Regions from separate parts of the Clostridium sp. Marseille-Q7071 genome, predicted to be linked through region 2. Evidence: riboswitches for the same ligand, from Rfam matches in the RefSeq annotation. Region 2 holds a riboswitch; the other holds the start of a gene.

Region 1 (11,776 bases), on a different contig from region 2:
GCTATAGCTATTTCTAAAAATGGATGGGCTAATGGCTCAAATACAATAGTATTAGTTACTGGTGCAGATTATCCTGATGCTCTTAGTGCTACGCCTTTAGCTAAGAAATATGATGCTCCGATACTTTTAACAAAAATCAATGAAATCCCAACAAATGTTTTAGATGAAATTAAGAGATTAAAGGCAAATAAAATAATAATTGTTGGAGGAAATGGTGTTATTACAGATAAAGTAGAAAAAGAATTGAAATCTGTAGTTAAAAACGTTGAAAGAGTTAAGGGTGAGGATAGATATGATACTGCAGTTAATGTAGCTAAGATATTAGGTGTTGAAAATGGTGTTGCAGTAGCTTATGGATTAAATTACTCAGATGCACTATCAATAGCACCATTAGCAGCAGGACTTTCTATGCCTATACTTTTAACAAAAACCAATGAAATGGATGAAAAAGTTCAGGAGCTTGTTAAAGATAAAAATATTCCAGTAAGTTATATAGTTGGTGGAGAAGGAGTTATAAGTAATTCTGTTATGAATGGATTTAAAAATCCTAAGAGAATTTCAGGTGTTAACAGATATGAAACAAACGTTGAAATATTAAAGTATTTTGCTTCTAAACTTAATTATGATAAAGCTTACGTGGCGACAGGAATGAATTATCCTGATGCATTAGCAGGAAGTGCACTAGCAGCGCAAACAAATTCACCTTTAATACTAACTAATAATAGTGTTATTGAAAAGCATACACTAGAACATGCTAAACTTCAAATGTCTAAAGAGATATATGCTTTAGGAGGTTCCAGTATAGTTGGAGATAATGTGCTTCAACAACTGAAGACAGATATGGGATATAGTAATATCAGTCACATAGATACTCAAACTGTAGAAGCAAAGCATAAGTCTACATTTGAATTACCTAAAACTGTAGTTGCAACTTTAGAAGATGGTAGAAAAAAAGAAGTTCCAGTTAAATGGACAAACAGTATTGCGGATACTTCTGTAGTAGGAGTTAAAAGCTATGAAGGATTAGTGATGGATAAAACTGTTGTGTTAAATGTTAAAGTAGTTCCATGTTTAGAGAAGGTTAGCGATTTAACAGCTGTAATAGGAAGAGGAGATAAATATACTTTCCCTACTACGGTACAAGGAATTATGAGTGATGGGACAACAAAAGATTTTAAAGTAAATTGGGATAATACTTATATAAACTCAAATACTCTTGGAAACTATAATTTCACCGGAATAGTTGAAGGAGAAAATAAGCAAGTTAAATTGACAGTAACTGTAAAAGAAGTTTTTAAAGTTATAGATATAAGATAGTATAGTTATAGGGTTCCGCGGTGGAAATTTAACTTATACATGATTTTAATTTCCATAACAAAAATTTTTTTCTTTAAATTAAAAATTAAGAATGAAAAATGAAGAATTATGGTTAAAACTTCACCGTCAAAACCTTCGGAGTTTTTTAAAATAAATTTTATTTTAAGAAATTCACTAAAGGTGAATTTCATCCTAAATTCTTCACTCTTAATTAGCATCCTTAATTTCTAAGGATTTAGGCTATTTTTATAGAAATTATGCTCTGGAACTCTATAATTATTTATCGATGCCTTAAGTTGATTTGCTTATAATATGGTAATATGATTAAGTTATTTGAAACCATTAAAAGATTACCTGAAGATTCTGTATCTTTAATAGAAGATAGAAAACTAATAAGAGGATTTACTTTAATAGTTATAAAGGATTGTATTTCTGCTATTGAAGAGTATAGTGAGTATTCAACTATAGCATTTAGAGGTGCATTTGTAAGTAATAATAAAGTTAAATCGTTATATCTTTTAATTAAAATTAGAGGAAAATATAAAGATGGTTATTATACAGTTTGGTTTAATTATAATGATGCATACTCGCTAAAAATTATGATTAACTTAACAAAGCAAAAGAAACTTTTAATATTACTAGTAGATAATGATAATACAATACAAAAGACAATTACTTTAGAAAATAGATTAAAAGACTTTTTCAAAGAATATCTAGACAGATGTTCAAGTATTAAATGTAGATGGACTAAAAGGGATTTTGAAATTTTTCTTAATTCTGTAAGAAAACAATATCCTACCAATATACTAATGTGGGAAGAACTAGAATGGGACATATGAAAGGCGTGACAAAGTCACGCCTTTATTTAATTCACAATTCACAATCCGTAATTGATTCTTTTTTGAAGTTACGTAGTAACTTCAAAAAAGAATCAATTAAATTGCTAGTTAAAAACAATTATGGTTGAAATTAATTCGTTAAGAATTAATTTCAACCATAATTGTCCATTGGCTAAGTTTTCAATTGATTAACTATTATTTCATAAAGATTATAAATTGTCGAATAAAATTATTTGTTAAATTTTAAATGTTTTAGTTGTATTTAAAAGAATATATGAATATAATATTAAAGGTACGAATTATAAAAATATTATTTGGAAATATTTATGTAAATTAAAATTTTACAAAAAATTATAATAAACTACAACATGTCGAATATGCTGTAAAAATTCAATTTATATTGTCGAGAATATAAGAGAAATTTATGAATAATTTATTAAATGTTAAAGTAAAATAAAATTTTCAGAAAATATCATTGATTTTTTAAATTATAAATAATATAATATAATACATAGGGTGGACATAATATGTTCACAAATTATTAAAAATTAAATATTGTTCGTAAATAGAGGAGCGAGTGAATGGTAGTATATATATGTTAAGGAAAGGAACTTCCGATGATATATGCGAAGGATTTACACGCCGAAAGGGTATACTTGTTCTTAAGTATATTACTTGGGGGTAGGAAGTAAATTTTCTATCACTGTCATAAGATATTATGATGAGCTATTTATGTGATGAAGATAAGAAATTTTCGTTACATCTATAGTCCATTATATATATATAATTAGGATTGTTTAAGGTGCTGAAAGTTTCAGTGCCTTTTATTTTTTAAAAAATTAACAGGGGGTACTAAAAATGAAATCAGTAATTAGATTAAGAATGAGTGCACATGACGCACATTATGGTGGAAACTTAGTTGACGGAGCTAGAATGTTACAATTATTTGGAGATGTAGCAACAGAGTTATTAATACTTAATGATGGAGATGAAGGACTTTTCAAAGCTTATGAAAATATTGAGTTCTTAGCACCAGTTTATGCAGGAGACTATATAGAAGCAGTTGGAGAAATAGTACACGTAGGAAATACTTCAAGAAAAATGACTTTTGAAGCTAGAAAAGTTATAGCTCCAAGACCAGACATAAATGATTCAGCTTGTGACGTATTAGAAGAGCCAATAGTTGTTTGTAAAGCAACTGGAATCTGTGTTGTTCCAAAAGATAAAAAGAGAAAATAGTATAAAGATAAAAAGTTCTTTATAATAAAAAATGAAGGAATTATTGCAAGTGATTTGTTAAAAAAATAACAATATTATCCAATGTGGGAGGAAAAGAAGATGGAAAAATTAATCATTGCTGCAGCAATATGTGGTGCTGAAGTAACAAAAGAACACAATAAAAATGTTCCTTACACTGTTGAAGAAATTGGAATTGAAGCTGAAAAGGCTTACAAAGCTGGAGCTAGTATAATTCATTTACATGTAAGAGAAGATGATGGAACTCCAACTCAAGATAGAGAGAGATTCAGAGCTTGTATAGAAGAAATTAGAAGAAGATGCCCAGATGCTATTATTCAACCTTCAACTGGTGGAGCAGTGGGAATGACTAATGAAGAAAGACTTCAACCAGTAGATTTACGTCCAGAAATGGCAACATTAGATTGCGGAACTTGTAACTTTGGTGGAGACGAAATATTTGTTAATACTGAAAATACAATAAAAGAATTTGGACAAAAGATGATAGAGCTAGATGTTAAGCCAGAAATCGAAGTTTTCGACAAGGGAATGATAGATATGGCTATAAGATTACACAAAAAAGGCTACATAAAAGCACCAATGCATTTTAATTTTGTTATGGGTGTAAACGGTGGCATAAGTGCTGAAATCAGAGATTTCGTATTTATGAAAGAAAGCATTCCAGCTGGAAGTACTTATGTAGTTTCAGGAATAGGAAGAAATGAATTCCCATTAGCTACAATGGCAATATTAGATGGTGGACATGTTAGAGTAGGTTTTGAAGATAATGTTTACGTATCAAAAGGTGTTATGGCTGAGTCTAATGCAGAACTAGTTGAGAAAGTTGTAAGAATTGCTAAAGAACTTGGAAGAGAAGTAGCTACTCCAGCTGAAGCAAGAGAAATATTAGGACTTAAACCACTTAAATAGTTTGACATTAAAATTAACATAAATGTTATTGTTTTAAAACAATGTTGAATCTTTAATTATTGTAATTTTATGATCAATAATTAAGAAAAAGAATTTTGTATGAATTTAGCGTGCAAATTTCAAGTTGTGCTAATTGTCTTAATTGTAAGTTGTGAATTAGATTAAATAATTTAAGTTTCAACATATTTAAAACGTAACCTTATAAAAAAACTACTTTACAATTTAAATTTTAAAATTTAGAGGAACATAAGGAAGGAGAGCTTAGTTATGAAAAAAGGATGTAAATATGGAACTCACAGAGTTATAGAACCAAAAGGTGTTTTACCACAACCAGCGCTTAAAATAGACAATGATATGGAGATTTACGATAATGAAATACTTATCGACGTTCAAGCTCTAAACGTTGACTCTGCAAGCTTTACTCAAATAGAAGAAGAAGCAGGTCATGATATAGAAAAAGTTAAAGCTAAAATACTTGAAATTGTTGCAGAAAGAGGAAAAATGCAAAACCCTGTAACAGGATCAGGCGGAATGTTAATAGGAAGAATAGAGAAAATTGGTGAAGCTTTACAAGGTACAACAGATCTAAAAGTTGGAGATAAAATAGCTACATTAGTTTCATTATCTTTAACTCCATTAAAAATAGAAAAAATAGTAGATGTTAAACCAGATATCGACAGAGTTGAAATAAAAGGAAAAGCTATATTATTCGAAAGTGGAATATATGCAAAACTTCCAGAAGATATGGAAGAAACATTAGCATTAGCAGCATTAGACGTTTGCGGAGCACCAGCTCAAGTTGCTAAACTTTGTAAACCAGGCGAAGCTGTATTAATCTTAGGTGGAGCAGGAAAATCAGGAATGCTTTGCTGCTACGAAGCTGTTAAGAGAGTTGGACCAACTGGAAGAGTTATAGCATTAGTAAGAAATGAAGAAGAAGCTTCAAGATTAAGAAAATTAGACTTCGGACCAAGATTACACATCGTTATAGGAGATGCTACTAAACCAATCGAAGTTATGAACCATGCACTTGAAAACAACGAAGGAAAAGAAGTTGACGTTTCAATAAACTGCGTAAACGTTCAAAACACAGAAATGTCAACTATATTACCAGTTAGAGATGAAGGAACAGTTTACTTCTTCTCAATGGCTACAGGATTTGCAAAAGCAGCACTAGGAGCTGAAGGTGTAGGTAAAGACGTAACTATGATGGTTGGTAATGGATACACTAAAGGACATGCTGAAATAACATTAGAAGAATTGAGAGAAAATGAAAACCTAAGAAAAATGTTCGAAGAGCTATACGTTTAATTTAAATTTCAATTTAAATAAAATTTATATTATTTAATGATGGAGGGAATATCATGATAAATAGAAGATATGAATTATTTAAAGATGTTAGCGACGCAGATTGGAATGACTGGAGATGGCAAGTAAGAAACAGAATAGAAACTGTTGAAGAACTAAAAAAATACATACCATTAACAAAAGAAGAAGAAGAAGGAGTAGCTCAATGCGTAAAATCATTGAGAATGGCAATTACTCCATATTATCTATCATTAATCGATCCTAACGATCCTAATGATCCAGTAAGAAAACAAGCTATTCCAACAGCATTAGAGCTTAAGAAAGCTGATGCAGACCTTGAAGACCCATTACATGAAGATACAGATTCACCAGTACCTGGATTAACTCACAGATATCCAGACAGAGTATTATTATTAATAACTGACATGTGTTCAATGTACTGCAGGCACTGTACAAGAAGAAGATTTGCAGGACAAAGTGATGACTCTATGCCAATGGAAAGAATAGATAAAGCAATTGAGTACATCAGAAACACTCCTCAAGTTAGAGACGTATTATTATCAGGTGGAGACGCACTTTTAGTATCTGATGAAACATTAGAATATATCATAGCTAAATTAAGAGAAATACCACACGTTGAAATAGTAAGAATAGGTTCAAGAACTCCAGTTGTTCTTCCACAAAGAATTACTCCAGAGTTCGCAAATATGCTTAAAAAATATCATCCAGTATGGTTAAACACTCACTTTAACCATCCAAATGAAATAACTGAAGAATCAACTAGAGCTTGTCAATTACTTGCTGATGCAGGAGTACCTCTAGGAAACCAATCAGTTTTATTAAGAGGAGTTAACGATTGCGTACACGTAATGAAAGACTTAGTTAATCAATTAGTAAAAATAAGAGTAAGACCTTACTACATCTATCAATGTGACTTATCATTAGGACTTGAGCACTTCAGAACTCCAGTTTCTAAAGGTATCGAAATCATTGAAGGATTAAGAGGACATACTTCAGGATACTGCGTACCAACATTTGTTGTTGACGCTCCAGGCGGTGGTGGAAAAACTCCAGTTATGCCAAACTATGTTATTTCACAAAGCCACGATAAAGTAATATTAAGAAACTTTGAAGGTGTTATAACAACTTATTCAGAGCCAACAAACTATACTCCAGGATGTAGCTGTGATGTTTGCACTGGTAAGAAAGAAGTTCATAAGGTTGGAGTTGCTGGATTATTAAACGGAGAAGGCATGGCTCTAGAACCAGTAGGATTAGAGAGAAATCAAAGACACAGCCACTAAGATTAACTATGAACAATATTTTAGATCTTATAAAAGACTATAATAGTGTTTCCATCATAGGAATGAATAAAAATGTAGGTAAAACTACTACATTAAATCATATATTGAAGGAGGCAAGGGGCAATAGGCTCCTTGGCCTAACTTCAATAGGTCGTGATGGAGAAGATTTAGATAGGGTTACAGCAACGGAAAAACCAAAAATATATATAGAAAAAAACACAATAATAGCAACAGCTAAACAATGTTTATTCAATAGCGATATAACAAAAGAAATTCTTAAGACCACAGGAATACATACTCCTATGGGGGAAATTGTTATTTGTAGGGCTTTAAGTGATGGTTATGTAGATTTAGGAGGACCTTCTGTAAACTCTTATATGACTGAAATTCGTGATGAACTTTTAAGCTTAAACTGTGATCTTGTAATTGTTGATGGCGCACTAAGTAGAAAGACTTTTGCATCTCCCGCAACTACAAAAGCCACTATTCTATCAACAGGTGCAGCATTATCAAGAAGCATGAGAAAAGTAGTTGAAGAAACAGTTCACACTGTAAAACTGTTAAGCTTACCCCATGAGCAAAATCAGGAAATTTTACAAATGTGTGAGACTATAAACAAAAGTACACGAATTGGTATTATAAGTAATGAAAAAACTTTTAAAGGCTTAGAAGTAAAAACTTCCTTAGAGGCGTCAAAGGAAATAGTAGAAGCCTTAGATGAAAATACCTCCTATGTGGTAATTAAAGGCGTAGTATCTGATAATTTAATTGAGGATATTATGAAGTCCACAAATCTTTATAAAAATGTAACCTTCCTTGCAGAAGATGGAACAAAGGTTTTCTTATCAAAAGATACTCTTTATAAATTCCAAAAGCAGGGGGGAATTCTTAAGGTTATAAACCCTATAAATGTATTATGTGTTACCACAAATCCTAAATCTCCTTATGGGTATGAGTTTGATAAAGTTAAGTTTATAGAAGAACTTAAAAAAGAACTTGATATACCAGTTTTTGATGTGGTTGGAGGGTTATAAAATGAAGTTTTTAGATGATGAGCAAAGAAGGCAAATAGGGTTTAGTTTTCTCATGGAAGAGTTAGATATAACTACTTTCTATGGCGTAGAGGAAAAGAAAAAGATTAAACCTTTTACAGTACAAGAAAAAGCTCTTTTAATAGATGAATTTGATAATTTGGAAAAAGTTATAAATTCAATGAAAGAAAATGAAGATGCCTTTAAAGATATAGGAAGAATATTTTGTAAATTTAAAGACATTAGGAATTCCATAAAGAGAGCTATGGAAATGGAAGCCTTAGATGAGGTTGAGCTTTATGAGATAAAATATTTTTCAATGCTTATAGAAGAGCTTAAGGCTATAGTAGATAAGATAAAACTTGATATTAAAGAAATAGAGTTTTCCTATCTTACAGAAGTTTTAGATCTTTTAGATCCAGAGAATAAAAGAATACCAACCTTCCATGTGTATGATAAGTATTCTCAAGAGCTTAAAGAAATAAGAGAAAAGAAAAAAGCAGTAGAAAAAAAGATATACATTTCAGATGATGAAGATGAAATATCAAAGTTAAAACAACAACGTTTAGAAATTGTTATTTTAGAAGAAGCTGAAGAACTTAAGATAAGACAAGGCTTAAGTGAAGAAATATCTAAGTTTGGGCCAAAAATAAATAAAAATTTAAAATCCATAGGAAAGTTAGATTTTATCATTGCAAAAGGCAGGCTAGCATTGAAGCATAACGCAGTCAGACCTACGATAAGTGATAATATGAAAATAGAATTAGACAACGCCTTTAACCCTGAAATTAAAAGTATTCTAAGTAAAAAAAGTAAAAAGTTCACACCTGTTAGTGTTAAGCTTAAAAATGGTACAACAGTAATTACTGGTGCCAATATGGGTGGAAAGAGTGTAACTCTTAAAACTATAGTATTAAATTTATTTTTAGGACAAATGGGCTTTTTTGTATTTGCTGAGAAAGCAACATTTCCTGTATTAGATTTTATACACTTTATATCAGATGATATGCAATCTATATCAAAAGGACTTAGTACTTTTGGAGCAGAAATTATTAAGCTTAAAGAAGTTGTTGAATGTGCTAAAAGAGCAGATGGTTTTATAGCATTAGATGAATTTGCTAGAGGAACTAACCCTAAAGAAGGATTCTATTTAGTAAAATCATTAGCAACTTATTTGTCTAGATTTAACAGCGTAAGTTTAATATCTACTCATTATGATGGTGTAGTAGATGATACTATGGATCATTATCAGGTAATTGGGCTTAAAAATATGGATTTTGATAAATTGAAATATAAAATAGATTTAAATAAGACTCATTCTGTAGAGATAATTCAAGAACATATGGAATATAAGCTAGAGAAAGTTTCTAAAGAAAATAAGGTGCCAAAAGATGCACTAAATATCGCTATGTTATTAGGACTTGAGAGTGACATAGTAGATATAGCAAAAACTTATTATAACGAGGAGGATGGCAATGAATAGTAAGATAAATTTAGACTGGAATTTAGTAGATAAGGCTAGACAGTCATCAAAAAATATCGCTAAGGACACTCAAGAATTTATAGATAGACATACTACAGTAGCAGTTGAAAGAACTGTATGTAGATTATTAGGAATAGACAACGTAGATGAGTTTGGAGTACCACTACCAAACGTTGTGGTTGACAACATTAAAAACGGAAATGGATTATCAATGGGTGCTTCTAAATTCATAGGAAACGCTATGATAGAAACAGGATTAACTGCACAAGAAGTAGCTGAAAAAGTTGCTAAAGGAGAATTAGATTTAACTAAAATTCCAATGCATGATGACTTTGAAATTAAAATGGTAATTGATAAAGTTGCTAAAGAAACTGTTGAAAGAATAAGAACAAATAGAGGAAAAAGAGAAAGCTATTTAGAGAAATTCGGCGATAAGAGCGGTCCATATCTATATGTTATAGTTGCAACAGGTAACATTTATGAAGATATAGTTCAAGCTAAAGCTGCTGCTAAGCAAGGCGCTGATGTTATAGCAGTTATAAGAACAACAGGACAAAGTCTTCTTGACTATGTACCATATGGAGAAACAACAGAAGGTTTCGGTGGAACTTTTGCAACTCAAGAAAACTTCAGACTTATGAGAGCTGCTCTTGATGAAGTAGGAGAAGAATTAGGAAGATACATAAGACTATGTAACTATTGTTCAGGACTTTGTATGCCAGAAATAGCTGCAATGGGAGCATTAGAAAGATTAGACGTAATGCTTAATGACGCATTATATGGAATATTATTCAGAGATATCAACATGCAAAGAACACTTGTTGACCAATATTTCTCAAGAATAATCAACGGATTTGCTGGAGTTATCATCAACACAGGAGAAGATAACTACTTAACAACTGCAGATGCTGTTGAGGAAGCACATACAGTTCTAGCTTCTCAATTTATCAATGAGCAATTTGCGTTAACTGCTGGTCTTCCAGAAGAGCAAATGGGACTTGGACATGCATTTGAAATTAATCCAAATGTAGAAAATGGATTCTTACTTGAACTTGCACAAGCACAAATGGCAAGAGAAATATTCCCTAAAGCACCACTTAAATATATGCCACCAACTAAGTTTAAAACTGGTAATGTATTTAAAGGACATGTTCAAGACGCATTATTCAACATGGTAACAATAATGACAGGACAAAAACTTCATTTATTAGGAATGTTAACAGAAGCTATACACACTCCATTTATGAGTGATAGAGCACTATCAATAGAAAACGCTCAATATATCTTCAGCACAATGAAAGACCTTGGAGATGAAATTACTTATAAAAAAGGCGGAATAATGGAAACAAGAGTAGACGAAGTTTTAGGAAAAGCTACAGATCTAATACAAGATATAGAAAAAGAAGGTTTATTTAAGACATTAGAACAAGGTAAATTTGGTGGAATCAAAAGACCATTTGACGGTGGAAAAGGCCTTGCTGGTGTTGTACAGAAAGAAGAAGGTTACTTCAACCCATTTATAGATTTAATGTTAGGAGGTAACAAATAATGAGTGGTGGATTATATTCAACAGACAATAAAGATTTTGATAAAAGCTTAGATTTAACTAAACTTAAACCATATGGAGATACTATGAACGACGGTAAAGTTCAAGTGAGCTTTACTCTTCCAGTAGAAGATAATGAAAGAGGAGTAGAAGCAGCAGTACAACTTGCAAAGGCTATGGGAATTAAAGAGCCTAACGTTGCACATCATGAAGCATTAGATAAAGAATTTACTTTCTATGTTGTTTATGGTTCTTTAACTCACACTGTAAACTATGAAGAAATTCATGTTCAAACAGTAGAAGTTGATACAATGGATATGCAAGAAGTTGGTGAATACATTAAAGAAAACATTAAAAGAGAAGTAGTTATCATAGGTGCAAGTACAGGAACAGATGCTCATACAGTTGGTATAGATGCTATCATGAACATGAAAGGTTTTGCAGGACATTATGGTCTTGAAAGATACCCTATGATAGAAGCTTACAACTTAGGAAGCCAAGTTGAGAACGAAGAGTTCATTAAAAAGGCTATAGAACTTAAAGCAGACGTTTTACTAGTATCTCAAACAGTAACTCAAAAAGATGTTCACATTCAAAACTTAACTAACCTTGTTGAGCTTTTAGAAGCTGAAGGAATAAGAGATAAAGTTGTATTAATAGCTGGAGGTCCAAGAATAACTCACGAGCTTGCTAAAGAGCTTGGTTACGATGCTGGATTTGGACCAGGAAAATACGCAGATGATGTTGCTTCATTTGCAGTAACAGAAATAGTTGCAAGAAAT
Region 2 (11,776 bases):
CATTCTATTCTTCCCCCATTTTTATGTTATCAAGTTATGAATAAGTTATTGTTATATGTAATACTACTGGATAAATATATATAATATACTTATATTATCCAATATTTATTGTATATAATATTACATATACTTTCAATGCATGAAAATTATAATAATAAAAATATACCCCTTTGAATTAAGGGGTATATTTTTATATATTAATATTATTTAACTTAGCTTTCTTTTTAACCATTTAGCAACAATCGCTATTAAAATTAAAACAATACTACCACCAAGCAGCCAATATTTTTCATCAAAACTGCCATTCTTCATAGACAATATATAAAAATTGCCTACATACTTATTTTTTGTGGCCATATTTAATATTAAATAACCAATAGAAGCCATATAACCAAGTATAGTACTGCCTGATATAGCAGATGAGCAAAGTCCTACACTTCCTAAAAATACAGCAGATAAAAAAGTACCTAACATATATTTTATAAGTGGAAAATCACAGCCCTTATGCTTTAATATCAATATAAAAGAACCCACTAAAACAAAAATAATTACTAAGTTTAGAATTATTCTAACTGTGTAAGGTATAAATAGTGACATTGGTTTTGATGCCACTATTTCATCAATTTCTCTTTCTTCCTCAGGAGCAAATATTGGCACAAGAAGTATGATGCCAATGATAGCCACATAGTTTTCGAGACAAATTGCACTGGACACTGCATTAAGGTTTGATGTTCCTTGAATGAAGGGCAGAGCAAATAAAAATACAACTGAAAATGCTAAGTTAGCGAGTGTACTTAACTTTAGGTTTACTTTTATTAAAGCTAAACCATTTCCCCATTTTTCTCCTAATGTCAAGCTTACCCCTCCTTTTTTGTTCATATATAAATACAGTTATTATAACTATTAACAGTGCAAGTCCTGTAATTACAAGTCGATTTGTCATAATTTTACTAAAATTTTCCCCAATCAACATACCCTTGCCACGATTATTGTGACGAACAAATAATCCTAAAAGTGGATAGTCACCTGTAAGTTGTATATTGTTTATGTTGAAAAACCATATAAATAACTCTACTGCAATAGCCACTGGTGTATCTGTCAGTGTAGTTAGAAACATTCCTATAGCTGTAACAATCATAAGTGTAGGCAATATCCACCACACTATATATTTTACAAATGCAAATAAATCAATAGTCAAATTCTCACTGTTTGCAAAGGACATAAAAGTTATAGTTTCTTTAATGCCTAATATTATGATTGGCAACATCATCATAAAAACAAGTGAAAAATACCGTGATAAAACAAGCTTTAAAGAAGAAGTTTCCCTAAAATAAACAAGCTCCTCCATTTTACTACGTCTATCCTTAATTGATGTAAATACCACTACAAATATAGGAAATATCCCCATAACAATGCCCATATAGTCACAGAATAATCGTGCATATCCGTTGGTTAATTTATCATTTTGTATCATATATTCATATTCTTCAACTGCTTCCTCATAGGTAACAGGTATACGAGTGAACCTACCGATAAAATCTTCTCCATAGGCAGAGCCTCCTCCTAAAAGCTTATCAATACTTGCCATTAACTCCTTAAATCTCTCGAGTGTTATATCTTCACTAACTGGTAAAGAAGCGGAATTAGTATTCTCCCATAGTAAGTTTAATTCTTCTATAGTTTTCCCAGTTATCTCTTCCAAAAAAAGTTCTATTTTTTTTGTTTCACTATCATCTAACTTAACAATTTTATAAAATCCCAGTGGATAAGTCACATATGAATTTTCTTTATATTCACGATATAAGTTATCTACTGTCTTTGGTATCATTTCCTTTGACGGTGTAGACTCTTTTTCACCATAAGGAGCATAATGTGTTTCCATATCTATTTTAGGTGGTGGAGAAAGTAATGTTTTTAAATCCTCCGAAGTAGTAATTCCCATTTGTGAGATATAAAATGATACTGCAACTGCAATAAAAATATAATATATATATGTTTTCAATATATTTCTGCACTCTTTAAAAAATAAGCTCATTTTGCCTGCCCTCCCATCAGTAGCATATATCCATCTTCGATGGTAGAGTTGCATGGTATAGCAGTATCAAAAGGCTTACTATCTGCCAAAACTCTAAGGGTGACATTGCTGCCTTGTGAGAGCATAGAGGTCACCATACATTTATCTTTAATATTATTCAAATCCTTTTGCGATACAGTAATTGTATAAACCTTACCACTTGCAAACTCAGCAAGTTTCCCAGTTGTACCTTTGTAAATAACTTTGCCATTATTTAAAATTGCAATGTTTTCACAAGTTGCTTCAATATCTTCTACAATGTGAGTGGAAAGGATAACAATTCGATCCTTTGCAATTTCACAAAGTAAATTTCTAAAACGTATCCTTTCCTCAGGATCAAGCCCTGCTGTTGGCTCGTCAACAATTAAAATCTTTGGCGCATGCATAATAGCTTGAGCAATTCCCAGTCGTCGTTTCATGCCTCCTGATAGTGCCTTTACTCGTACTTTTTGACAATCATATAAATTAACCTTATCTAACAGTTCTAAGATAATTTTTTTCCGCTCTTGTTTTGGTATTTCAGACAGTACACCTAGATAATCCATAGCTTCATATACTGTCATGTTTGGATACATAGAGAACTCCTGTGGTAAATATCCTACCATTTTACGAATATCTTTTGTATTTTCAATAGGAACACCACATATCGTTACAGTTCCTTCATTTTTAATTAGAAGTGTAGTAAGTATACGCATTAGTGTGGTTTTCCCTGCACCATTTCTACCAAGTAGTCCAAACATACCACTTGGTATTTCAAGATTTATATTATCAAGTACTGTTTTCTTGCCAAATTTTTTAGTAAGATTAGATATCATAATTTCCATAAGTTTTATCCTCCAATGTATTAGTTGATAAATATTCAAAAATAAACGCAATAGACAATCCCCCAATGGTTAGAGGATATATTGCATCACCAACAAATTGTGGGTACAATATAACAAATATAAAAGCTATTATAGTGAAAATCACAGTACCCGTGGCTTTTATAGTAAGCCTGCGATTAAGGGCTTTTATACGAACTTTTTCAAGTTCTTCATACTCTAAAATATTGACTTTACACCACATACCATTTAAAAATTCTCGTTCACTTTTCATTTTGCATATCCTCCTTAACATATTTTTGAAGTTTGTTTCTTGCCCTATAAAGGATGATTTTTATTTGCGGTAATGACTTGTCCATAATTTCTGCAATTTCCTTGTAGCTAAATCCATAAATCTCATAAAGACAAAATGCAATACGGTAATCAGCCTTTAGGCTATTAAGTAGCTTTGCTGAATATTTTAGCCTTTCTTGCTGTTCCATTAACTCATATAAAGTTGGTTCTGTACTTACTAAGTTTACATCTTCTAGACTTACAATATTAGAATCTTTATTTTTGCGTATAAAATCTATACACTTGTTTCTTATCACTGCAAACAGAAATGTTTTAAATGTATTTTTAGCCTTGTATCTATGACGATTTATGTATATAGCTGCAAAACTTTCTTGTACAATATCTTCTGCCATATATACATCTGTCAAAAAGCTAAATGCAAAACCAATTGCTTTTTCTCTATGTCTTAGAACAAGTTGTTCAAAAGCTTTTGTATCACCATTTTTAGTTTGCTCCATTAACATGTTGTCATCACAAATATAAATCACCACCATTCAGTAAAAAAGTTAATTCCTAACTCTTCCTTCATAAGCTTACACGAAAAAAACTTGAAGAAGTTACACTTAAATTAAAAATGATGAAATTAATTTAAAACAAATTAATTTCTTTAGATATTTACTAAAAAAGCCAGTAAAGATTTCAAATTGAAATCTCTACTGGCTTATATATTTAACTTATTATTCAATTCTACATTCAACTTCATTTCACTCTTCCAGCAAATAGTTTATCTCAAGTTTTTTAATATATTCTTTTATCTATAGTTCCTCTCTATGTAAAAGTAAAAGAACTATAAAATAAAAACCTTGCAAAATAACTATGTATTTGCAAGGTTTTTACTTATTATTTCATCTGAATATATACAATACTTAAATGTCAATCGCTAACTTTTGTAAAAATTTCTCTCTCTTCACTTGAGCGCCTTTAGAAACATCCCCACAATGAATCCACTTGGCATTTTTAATTCCAACACCTTTTAATGTAGCATTAATAAATGTTTTCTGAATCATATTACCAGCAAGATATTTTACATACCAACGTGGAGCTTGACCTGTTGTTATCACTTTGGCAGATTTAATATGGGTTAATTTCCCCTTTAAACCTGAACTCGATTCTGTATATGAGAAATTTTTCAACATAACTTTATCAATGAAACCTTTAAGGATAGCAGGGGTATTGTACCACCAAAGAGGAAATAGAAAAATAATTTCATCTGTTTTTTTTAGCATATTTTGATATTTTGTTACCAAAGGGTCCTTATGTTGTCCTTTTGAGTACAAAGCCAATTCCCCTTCAGTCATAACAGGGTTAAAGTTATCTTTATTTAAGTCAATTACCTGGTATTCCTTTTTCTTTTTTTCTAAAGCAGTTGTTATTGTATCCAGTATAGCCTTATTAAAACTTCCGTGCCATGGATGAGAAAATATAATTGTTACCATCTTGAATCACCTCTCAATAAATATTATAAATATTTTAAAATGTCTGCTCCTAATGCATAGGAAGCCTTTTTATATTGATTATTTTCATAAACCTGCAATTCATATGTGCTTGCATTAAGGTTTTGTATAAACTCCATACCAAGATAATTGGAAAGCATGTTGATGGATTTAACGATGTTTTCAACCCCTGCATTGGCTTCATTGATATCGCCATAGGTAGTTAATAGTACAATTTTTTTATTTAATAAAATATTATGATCTACTGCATATAACCGGTCTAAAAAAGTTTTTAACTGTCCACTCATATTAAAAACATAAACAGGGGTAGCAAAAACCAAAATATCTGCTTTTTCCACACTTTTATAAATATCCTGCATATCATCCTTTAATACACATTGACTTTGACTACTTTTTTGACAGGTGTTGCAGCCTGTACAATATTGTATATTTTTTGACTGGAGATAAATTGTTTCTATTTGGGCTGATGGTGTTAAATCTTCTACACCTTTTAAATACTCTTTTAATAAAATAGCTGTATTTCCTTGCTTTCGTGGACTTGCTAAAACAGATAATATATTCATATTTATTCTTTCCTTTCAATTAATTCGGTGAATGAATACTCTTATGCACATATATGCATATTATGATGTTTTTAAAAAGGCATACCTGCCTTTTTAAATTTTACTGCTGTATTAATTTTTTTAAATTGATTGCTGTTAACTCAAATTTTTCAAGAATATATTTATCGTTCAATTCATAAAAAACACTTCTATTTTCTTTTGTTTTATTAACTATTCCATATCTATGCATTAATTCTAAATGTCTTGAAATAACTGAACGGTCCTGTGTAAAATTTTCAGAAATATCTTTGATATTCTTAATGCCATTAACAGCAAGATATTTCATAATATCACATCGTACTGGATCAAATAAAGTCTTAAAAAATTCAAAATCAATACTTTCTTCTATTTCTTTGGCGCAGTCTAAAATTAAATCATTTTCATTCATATCTATCACCTAATTAAGATTATATATGCACATTCATGCACATGTCAATAATAATTTATAAATATTATTATGAACCATCCCTTAAATATATATAATCATATAGAGTTGACAAGATGTAAATATCATGTTACGATATCAAAAATTAAAATTTCATAAAAATCCTCATCCTTAAGGGTGGGGTAGAGGCGCGATTGCTAATATTAACTATATCGAGGTCGGAAACCTATGACATATAGTGAAAGGAGCCGTCGCCGAAGTTTCAGATACCAAAATCTGATGCTGGGTCTGTATTTAATAGGTACAGGACTGTCATCATCGTATTTGCTCGATACTTTGATGTTGCGCTATCTCACATTGAGCCAGAAAGGAGAGGATGTCTTTAGCTTTGCTATACGCATATAAGCACCCGACAAACCTGTTAGGTGTTTTTATTTTTCGTATTAATTTTAATTTTCTTACAATATTGTAAATTTAATGAACTAACATTGATAATTAATTACTTAAAAAGGAGGATGAATATATGGCTAATAATAATTTAAATGATTTAACTCAAGTAAAGGATTCAGGTTTTAAAAAAGAAATTAGTCTATTTGGTGGGGTCAGCATTTTAGGAGGTATAATGGTAGGGTCAGGTATTTTTTATCTAGGCTCATATGTATTAATGAGAACTGGAATGAGTCTTGGCTTAGCTTTATTAAGCTGGATTATTGGAGGCTTAGTTTCTCTATTAGGTGGTATTTGTTATGCTGAGCTAGGCGCTTCAGATCCCCGTGCTGGTGGACTAACTGTATATTTAAGTGAGGCCTATTCACCTATGGTTGGTTTTTTAGGTGGTTTTAATAGTTGGTTAATCGCTGGTCCTGGCTCTATTGCTGCCATAGCAATTGCACTACCAAGTGCTTTAACCATTATTATGCCTCTTGGAGAATGGACGATTAAAATTCTTGCTATCTTTTTAATCATAGCATTGACCATTGTAAATTATTTCGGTGTTAAATTTGGTTCTAAACTGCAAAATCTATCTATGATCGCAAAATTAATTCCTATTGGAATCATAATGATCTTAGGACTTTTATTTGGAAAAGTATCACCTGATTTAAGCCTAGTTCCCAAGACAGCAGATGCAAGCTTTGGCTCAGTTATTAGTATGATAGCCTTTGCTGTAGTAGCAAGCTTGTGGGCATATGAAGGCTGGACTAATTTAAATACCGTAGCTGAAGAAGTAAAAAATCCTAAGAAAAATTTACCCCTTGCTATCATTATTTCTATCCTTTCCATAACAGCACTGTATACATTATTTAATTATTCCATATATAAGGTTATACCTATTGATGAAATTGAAAGTTTAATATCTAATAATCAATATTATTTAGGAACTTATGCAGCAGAAAAATTGCTAGGAAATACTGGTAGTATTTTAGTTGTAATAGGAATGGTAGTTGCTATGTTTGGAGCTTTAAATGGTTGTATCTTAGCCTTCCCAAGAATGTATTATGCAATGAGTGAACAAGGTCATTTCTTTGAAAGTTTTAGAAAATTGCATCCTGTACACAAAGTGCCCTATGCTCCTTTAATAGTACAATGTGTAATATCTGTGATACTGGTATTACTTAGAAACTTAAATCAATTAACTTCTTTAGTTGTATTCTCTGGAATGATGTTTAATACTTTAGGTGTATACGCAGTTATGATTTACAGGAAAAAACGTCCTAATGTAGAAAGACCTTATAAAGTAATTGGCTATCCTATTACAGTAATCTTAACAACTTTTATCTTCGTAGGATTAATGATAAATACCTTTATTGAAGATCCTCAAACCTCAATTATTGGTTTATTGGTGCCAGCCATTGGTACATTATTTTACTTCTATTTTGATAGAAAAAATAAAACTTTACAAGAAAATATAAGGGGATGATATTTTGAAAACAATTTTACAAAACTGCAAAATCTATGTTGAAAAAAATAATTTTCAGGAAGCAATCTTTATTGAGAATGGTGTTATTCAGCAAGTTGGTACCAATGAGGAAATCTTAAAAAACAATGCTGATAATATCATAGACCTTCAAGGAAAAACTGTTTTACCAGGTTTCAACGACAGCCATCTTCATATGTCACATATGGGAGATGCTATGAGTTCCTGTAATTTAACATCCGCTAAATCAATTGATGAAATTATTCAGTTGGGTAAAAAATTTATAGAAGAAAATAAAGATATAACAGTTTTAAGTGGTAGAGGATGGAATCAAGATTACTTCACTTCTGGTGAAAAGCGTCTATTAAATCGCTTTGATTTAGATAAAATATCTACAGAAATTCCAATTGTCTTTGATAGAGTATGTGGACACGTTTCAGTAGGAAATACCAAGACTTTAGAAGTACTAGCTGTAGATGAAAGTACTATTATAGATGGTGGTGTAATTGAAGTTGGAAACGACGGAAAGCCAAACGGTATATTCAACGAAAACGCTGTCCGTGTTATTCAATCAGTTATCCCCAAAAAAGATGATAAAGAGAATGAAAACGAATTTATAAAAGCTGCAAATTATGCTTTAAGTGTTGGAATAACCTCTGTTCAGTCATGTGATATCATGGGCAATGATTTTAAAAGAATGTTCGATATAATTCATAATATTTATGACAATAAAAAATTAAAATTAAGATATAGTCACCAATACAATTTTCAAAATATAAATGATTTCAAAGCTTATATTGAAACTGAACATAAGACAGGACAATATGATGAAAAATTCTTATCAAAAGGTGTATTAAAACTATTTAAAGATGGTTCTTTAGGTGCTAGGACTGCTTTAATGTTAAAGGATTATGAGGATGCTCCAGGTACTAAAGGTGTAGCAGCATTAAGCGATAAACAGCTACAAGATTTATGCGATTTAGCAACAGAACATGGAATTACTGTAGCAACTCACGCAATTGGTGATGGTGCCATAGAAAGTGTTATTAATGCCTATGAAAAAACTATGAAGAATGAGAAAAATCCTCTTCGTCACGGCATTGTTCATTGTCAAATCACAAGTCAGGAACAATTAAAGAGAATTGCTAAATTGAATATCCCTGTTATGTACCAACCTATTTTCTTAGACTACGATATTAAAATTGTAGAGGCACGTGTTGGAAAGAAATTATCAAGTACTTCTTATGCTTTTAATACTTTATATAAATTGGGAGCTCCAATAAGTTTAGGAACAGATTCTCCAGTAGAAGACTGTAGCCCATTCTCAAATATTTATTGTGCAGTAACAAGACTAACATTAGATGGTAATCCAGTGGGAGGTTTTTATCCAAATGAAAGGATGTATCTTGAAGATGTTATTGATGCCTACACAATTGGTAGTGCTTTTAATGAGTTTAAAGAAGATTTTAAAGGAAGATTAAAACCAGGTTATGTTGCTGATTTAATCGTATTGGATAGGGACATATTCACCATAGATGAATTTGAAATCAAAGACATTAAGGTTGAAAAGACCATGATAGATGGAGAATTTGTATATGAGAAACAGGATTAAAAGTTAAGTTAAATTAGATCTATAAATTATAATATAAAATACCCTAGTAGGTAGTTCACCTGCTAGGGTTCACATATAAAAAACTACTTTAAAGATAAGGGTTCCACAAAATTCATTAATAGAAGTAATTTTCTATTTTTTTCTAACGTCCTAAGTTTTTAATCTTAATGCCTATTTTCCCTTTTTCCGCATATTTTTTTAAATATTCCGCTGCTGTCTGAGTATTACAGCTATTTTTAGCTATAACAGGCTCAATTTTTCCAATTTTTTCAGCAATTTCTAATGCAAATTCATGTAGTGGCTTTATATAAATACCTGCCATTATTACAAAATTATTCATAGAATTTTGTAATCGAATTTTTTCATTATGTATATTATTTGCTATTTTATTTAAAATGTTTTTAACCTCTTCTAAATCTATTTCACTATCATCTAATATAGTAAATAAAGTACAATAAATGGCATAGCCTGCACATACTATTAGTTCCTCACTACTATTGAGCCACTTTCGTGCAATTTCAAATCCAAAGGGAGTTTTTGCTGCAACTACAGCTACACAGCGGTCACTAAGCATATCCCAATTAGCAGCTTTTATCCATTCATCCATTTGATCAATAGAAACTTCTTTAGGATCTTCTATGAGTCCAGCAAGGTACATTGCATCACTATTGCCAGTGTTATACAATTCTAAGGCTAAATTATGATTAGTCTTAATTTTCTTTTTTAGCAATTTTAAATCACCAAGCTTTACGCCATATAGAGGTTCTTTTGCCCCATGGCTTAAATAGATTTTTTTGGTTTGTTCATTGCCATGTTCTTTTAAATATATCATTACTTCTTCTTTAGTCATTTTATTCTCACCCTACCTTTTCTTAATTTTTTATTTCGATTTTACCTAATTTGCTTTTTTTCTTCTTTTTCTTTATTAAAATTTTTATTGATTCTAGGGAATAATCTATACCAGCTCTGCTAAATTTAATAGGTAGAATAATCAATTGCTGTAGCATCTCTAAATACTACCTTATTCATATTTTTATCAATTAACATTTTCTAAAGTTTGTTATAGATAAATGCCCTCTTAACCTTTCCCGCATTCCTCTAATGCATGTAACAACTATTAATTATTGTACACCCTAAAGTTTATCTTAAATAATTATACCTTTCTTAATATAATGTAACAATATTTTCAGTATGCATTTATGAACTTGTATTATATTTATGTATAAAAGTTTAGAAGAGAAGCTACAATAGCTCCTCTTATTTTTGTATTTATGCAGTACAAATATTTTTAAATACTCCATCCTTCCGCTGTCTTTCTTATGTCTAAAAATCTTTTATAAACACCTTTCTGATTTATTAATTCTTTATGAGTTCCTCTCTGTACAATTTGCCCCTCATCCACTACAAGTATTTGATCTGCGTTTTCAATAGTAGCAAGACGATGTGCAATTATTATAATGGTTTTTCCATGTACTAAAGTACTAATAGCCTTCTGTATTGCATGTTCATTTTCTGGATCTATGCTGGCAGTTGCCTCATCTAGAATAACAATAGGAGCATTTTTTAACATTGCTCTAGCTATAGATATCCGTTGTTTTTCCCCTCCAGAAAGAGTTGAACCACCGTCGCCAATCACTGTTCCATATCCATTAGGAAGACTCATAATGAAGTCATGACAGCAAGCTTTTTTAGCTATCTCCACTACCTCTTCAAAGGTTGCCTCTGGTTTTCCAAATCGAATATTATTAAGCACCGTATCATGAAATAAATATACCTTTTGAAATACCATACTGATGTTTTTGAGAAGGCTATCACAAGTCATTTCCCTTACATTCATACCTCCTACTGATACACTTCCTTTATCAACGTCATAGAATCTAGCAATTAGATTACATATAGTTGATTTTCCACTTCCTGAAGGACCAACAATTGCTGTAGTAGTATTTTCTGGCATAGTGAATGATATATTCTTTAATATTTCTCGCTTTTCATATGCAAAGGTAACATCTTTAAATTGAATATCATATGCGGATAATTCCATATCCTTGCTGTTTTTATCAATAAATTCTGCATTTTCTATACTATCTAATTTATCTAATGTGGCATCAATAATTTCTAATACATGAGCTGCATTATTTATAGCTTCAATATGTCCAAAGATGACAAAAGAGAAAATAGCCATCATAAGCATGGTAGGGATATCCATAGCTCCATTTGTCGCCATTATTGCTGATGCAAGAACAATGCCAACAGATACTGCCTTAAGAGCGAATAAATGGAGACAGTTATAAGGAACATAATTCTTTTCAATTTTCATATTTATATCTTTACTCATCTTGTAGGCATTGTTAATACCTTCTATGGAAACTCCATCACGTTTAAATGCCTTAACTACAGGCATTCCTCTGATATACTCAATAGTAGCTGTAACCATGCTATCTTGTGCCTTTTGATGTATCGGTGCATTTTCACTACTCTTATTACCAAGTAATTTTAAGAATAGTGCAGATAACAATATACCTACTACTGCAATCAGAGCAATCCATAAATTATAAAATGCCAGACAAAACACCATTGTAA

Evidence for each region. Region 2 has a riboswitch for lysine ahead of ACWPW7_RS19175 (APC family permease). Riboswitches for the same ligand answer to the same signal wherever they lie in the genome.
Region 1: linked by a shared signal. The riboswitch ahead of kal (3-aminobutyryl-CoA ammonia lyase) and the one ahead of ACWPW7_RS19175 (APC family permease) in region 2 are both predicted to bind lysine.

The regions. Positions count from the first base shown of each region.
Region 1 covers NZ_CBCOPR010000002.1:11,448-23,223, reverse strand. Annotated here, with positions in the region: gene ACWPW7_RS22905 (cell wall-binding repeat-containing protein) at 1-1,317, shown strand, start outside; gene ACWPW7_RS22900 (hypothetical protein) at 1,638-2,156, shown strand; lysine riboswitch at 2,715-2,893, shown strand; gene kal (3-aminobutyryl-CoA ammonia lyase) at 3,015-3,395, shown strand; gene kce (3-keto-5-aminohexanoate cleavage enzyme) at 3,495-4,322, shown strand; gene kdd (L-erythro-3,5-diaminohexanoate dehydrogenase) at 4,590-5,633, shown strand; gene kamA (lysine 2,3-aminomutase) at 5,687-6,934, shown strand; gene kamB (lysine 5,6-aminomutase reactivase subunit KamB) at 6,943-7,968, shown strand; gene kamC (lysine 5,6-aminomutase reactivase ATPase KamC) at 7,970-9,448, shown strand; gene kamD (lysine 5,6-aminomutase subunit alpha) at 9,441-10,997, shown strand; gene kamE (lysine 5,6-aminomutase subunit beta) at 10,997-11,776, shown strand, end outside.
Region 2 covers NZ_CBCOPR010000001.1:4,025,780-4,037,555, forward strand. Annotated here, with positions in the region: gene ACWPW7_RS19130 (hypothetical protein) at 1-3, opposite strand, end outside; gene ACWPW7_RS19135 (hypothetical protein) at 208-855, opposite strand; gene ACWPW7_RS19140 (ABC transporter permease) at 782-2,035, opposite strand; gene ACWPW7_RS19145 (ABC transporter ATP-binding protein) at 2,032-2,898, opposite strand; gene ACWPW7_RS19150 (hypothetical protein) at 2,879-3,169, opposite strand; gene ACWPW7_RS19155 (RNA polymerase sigma factor) at 3,159-3,722, opposite strand; gene ACWPW7_RS19160 (NAD(P)H-dependent oxidoreductase) at 4,095-4,664, opposite strand; gene ACWPW7_RS19165 (flavodoxin family protein) at 4,688-5,245, opposite strand; gene ACWPW7_RS19170 (ArsR/SmtB family transcription factor) at 5,346-5,672, opposite strand; lysine riboswitch at 5,845-6,027, shown strand; gene ACWPW7_RS19175 (APC family permease) at 6,193-7,587, shown strand; gene ACWPW7_RS19180 (amidohydrolase) at 7,592-9,196, shown strand; gene ACWPW7_RS19185 (DNA alkylation repair protein) at 9,339-10,046, opposite strand; gene ACWPW7_RS19190 (ABC transporter ATP-binding protein) at 10,485-11,776, opposite strand, start outside.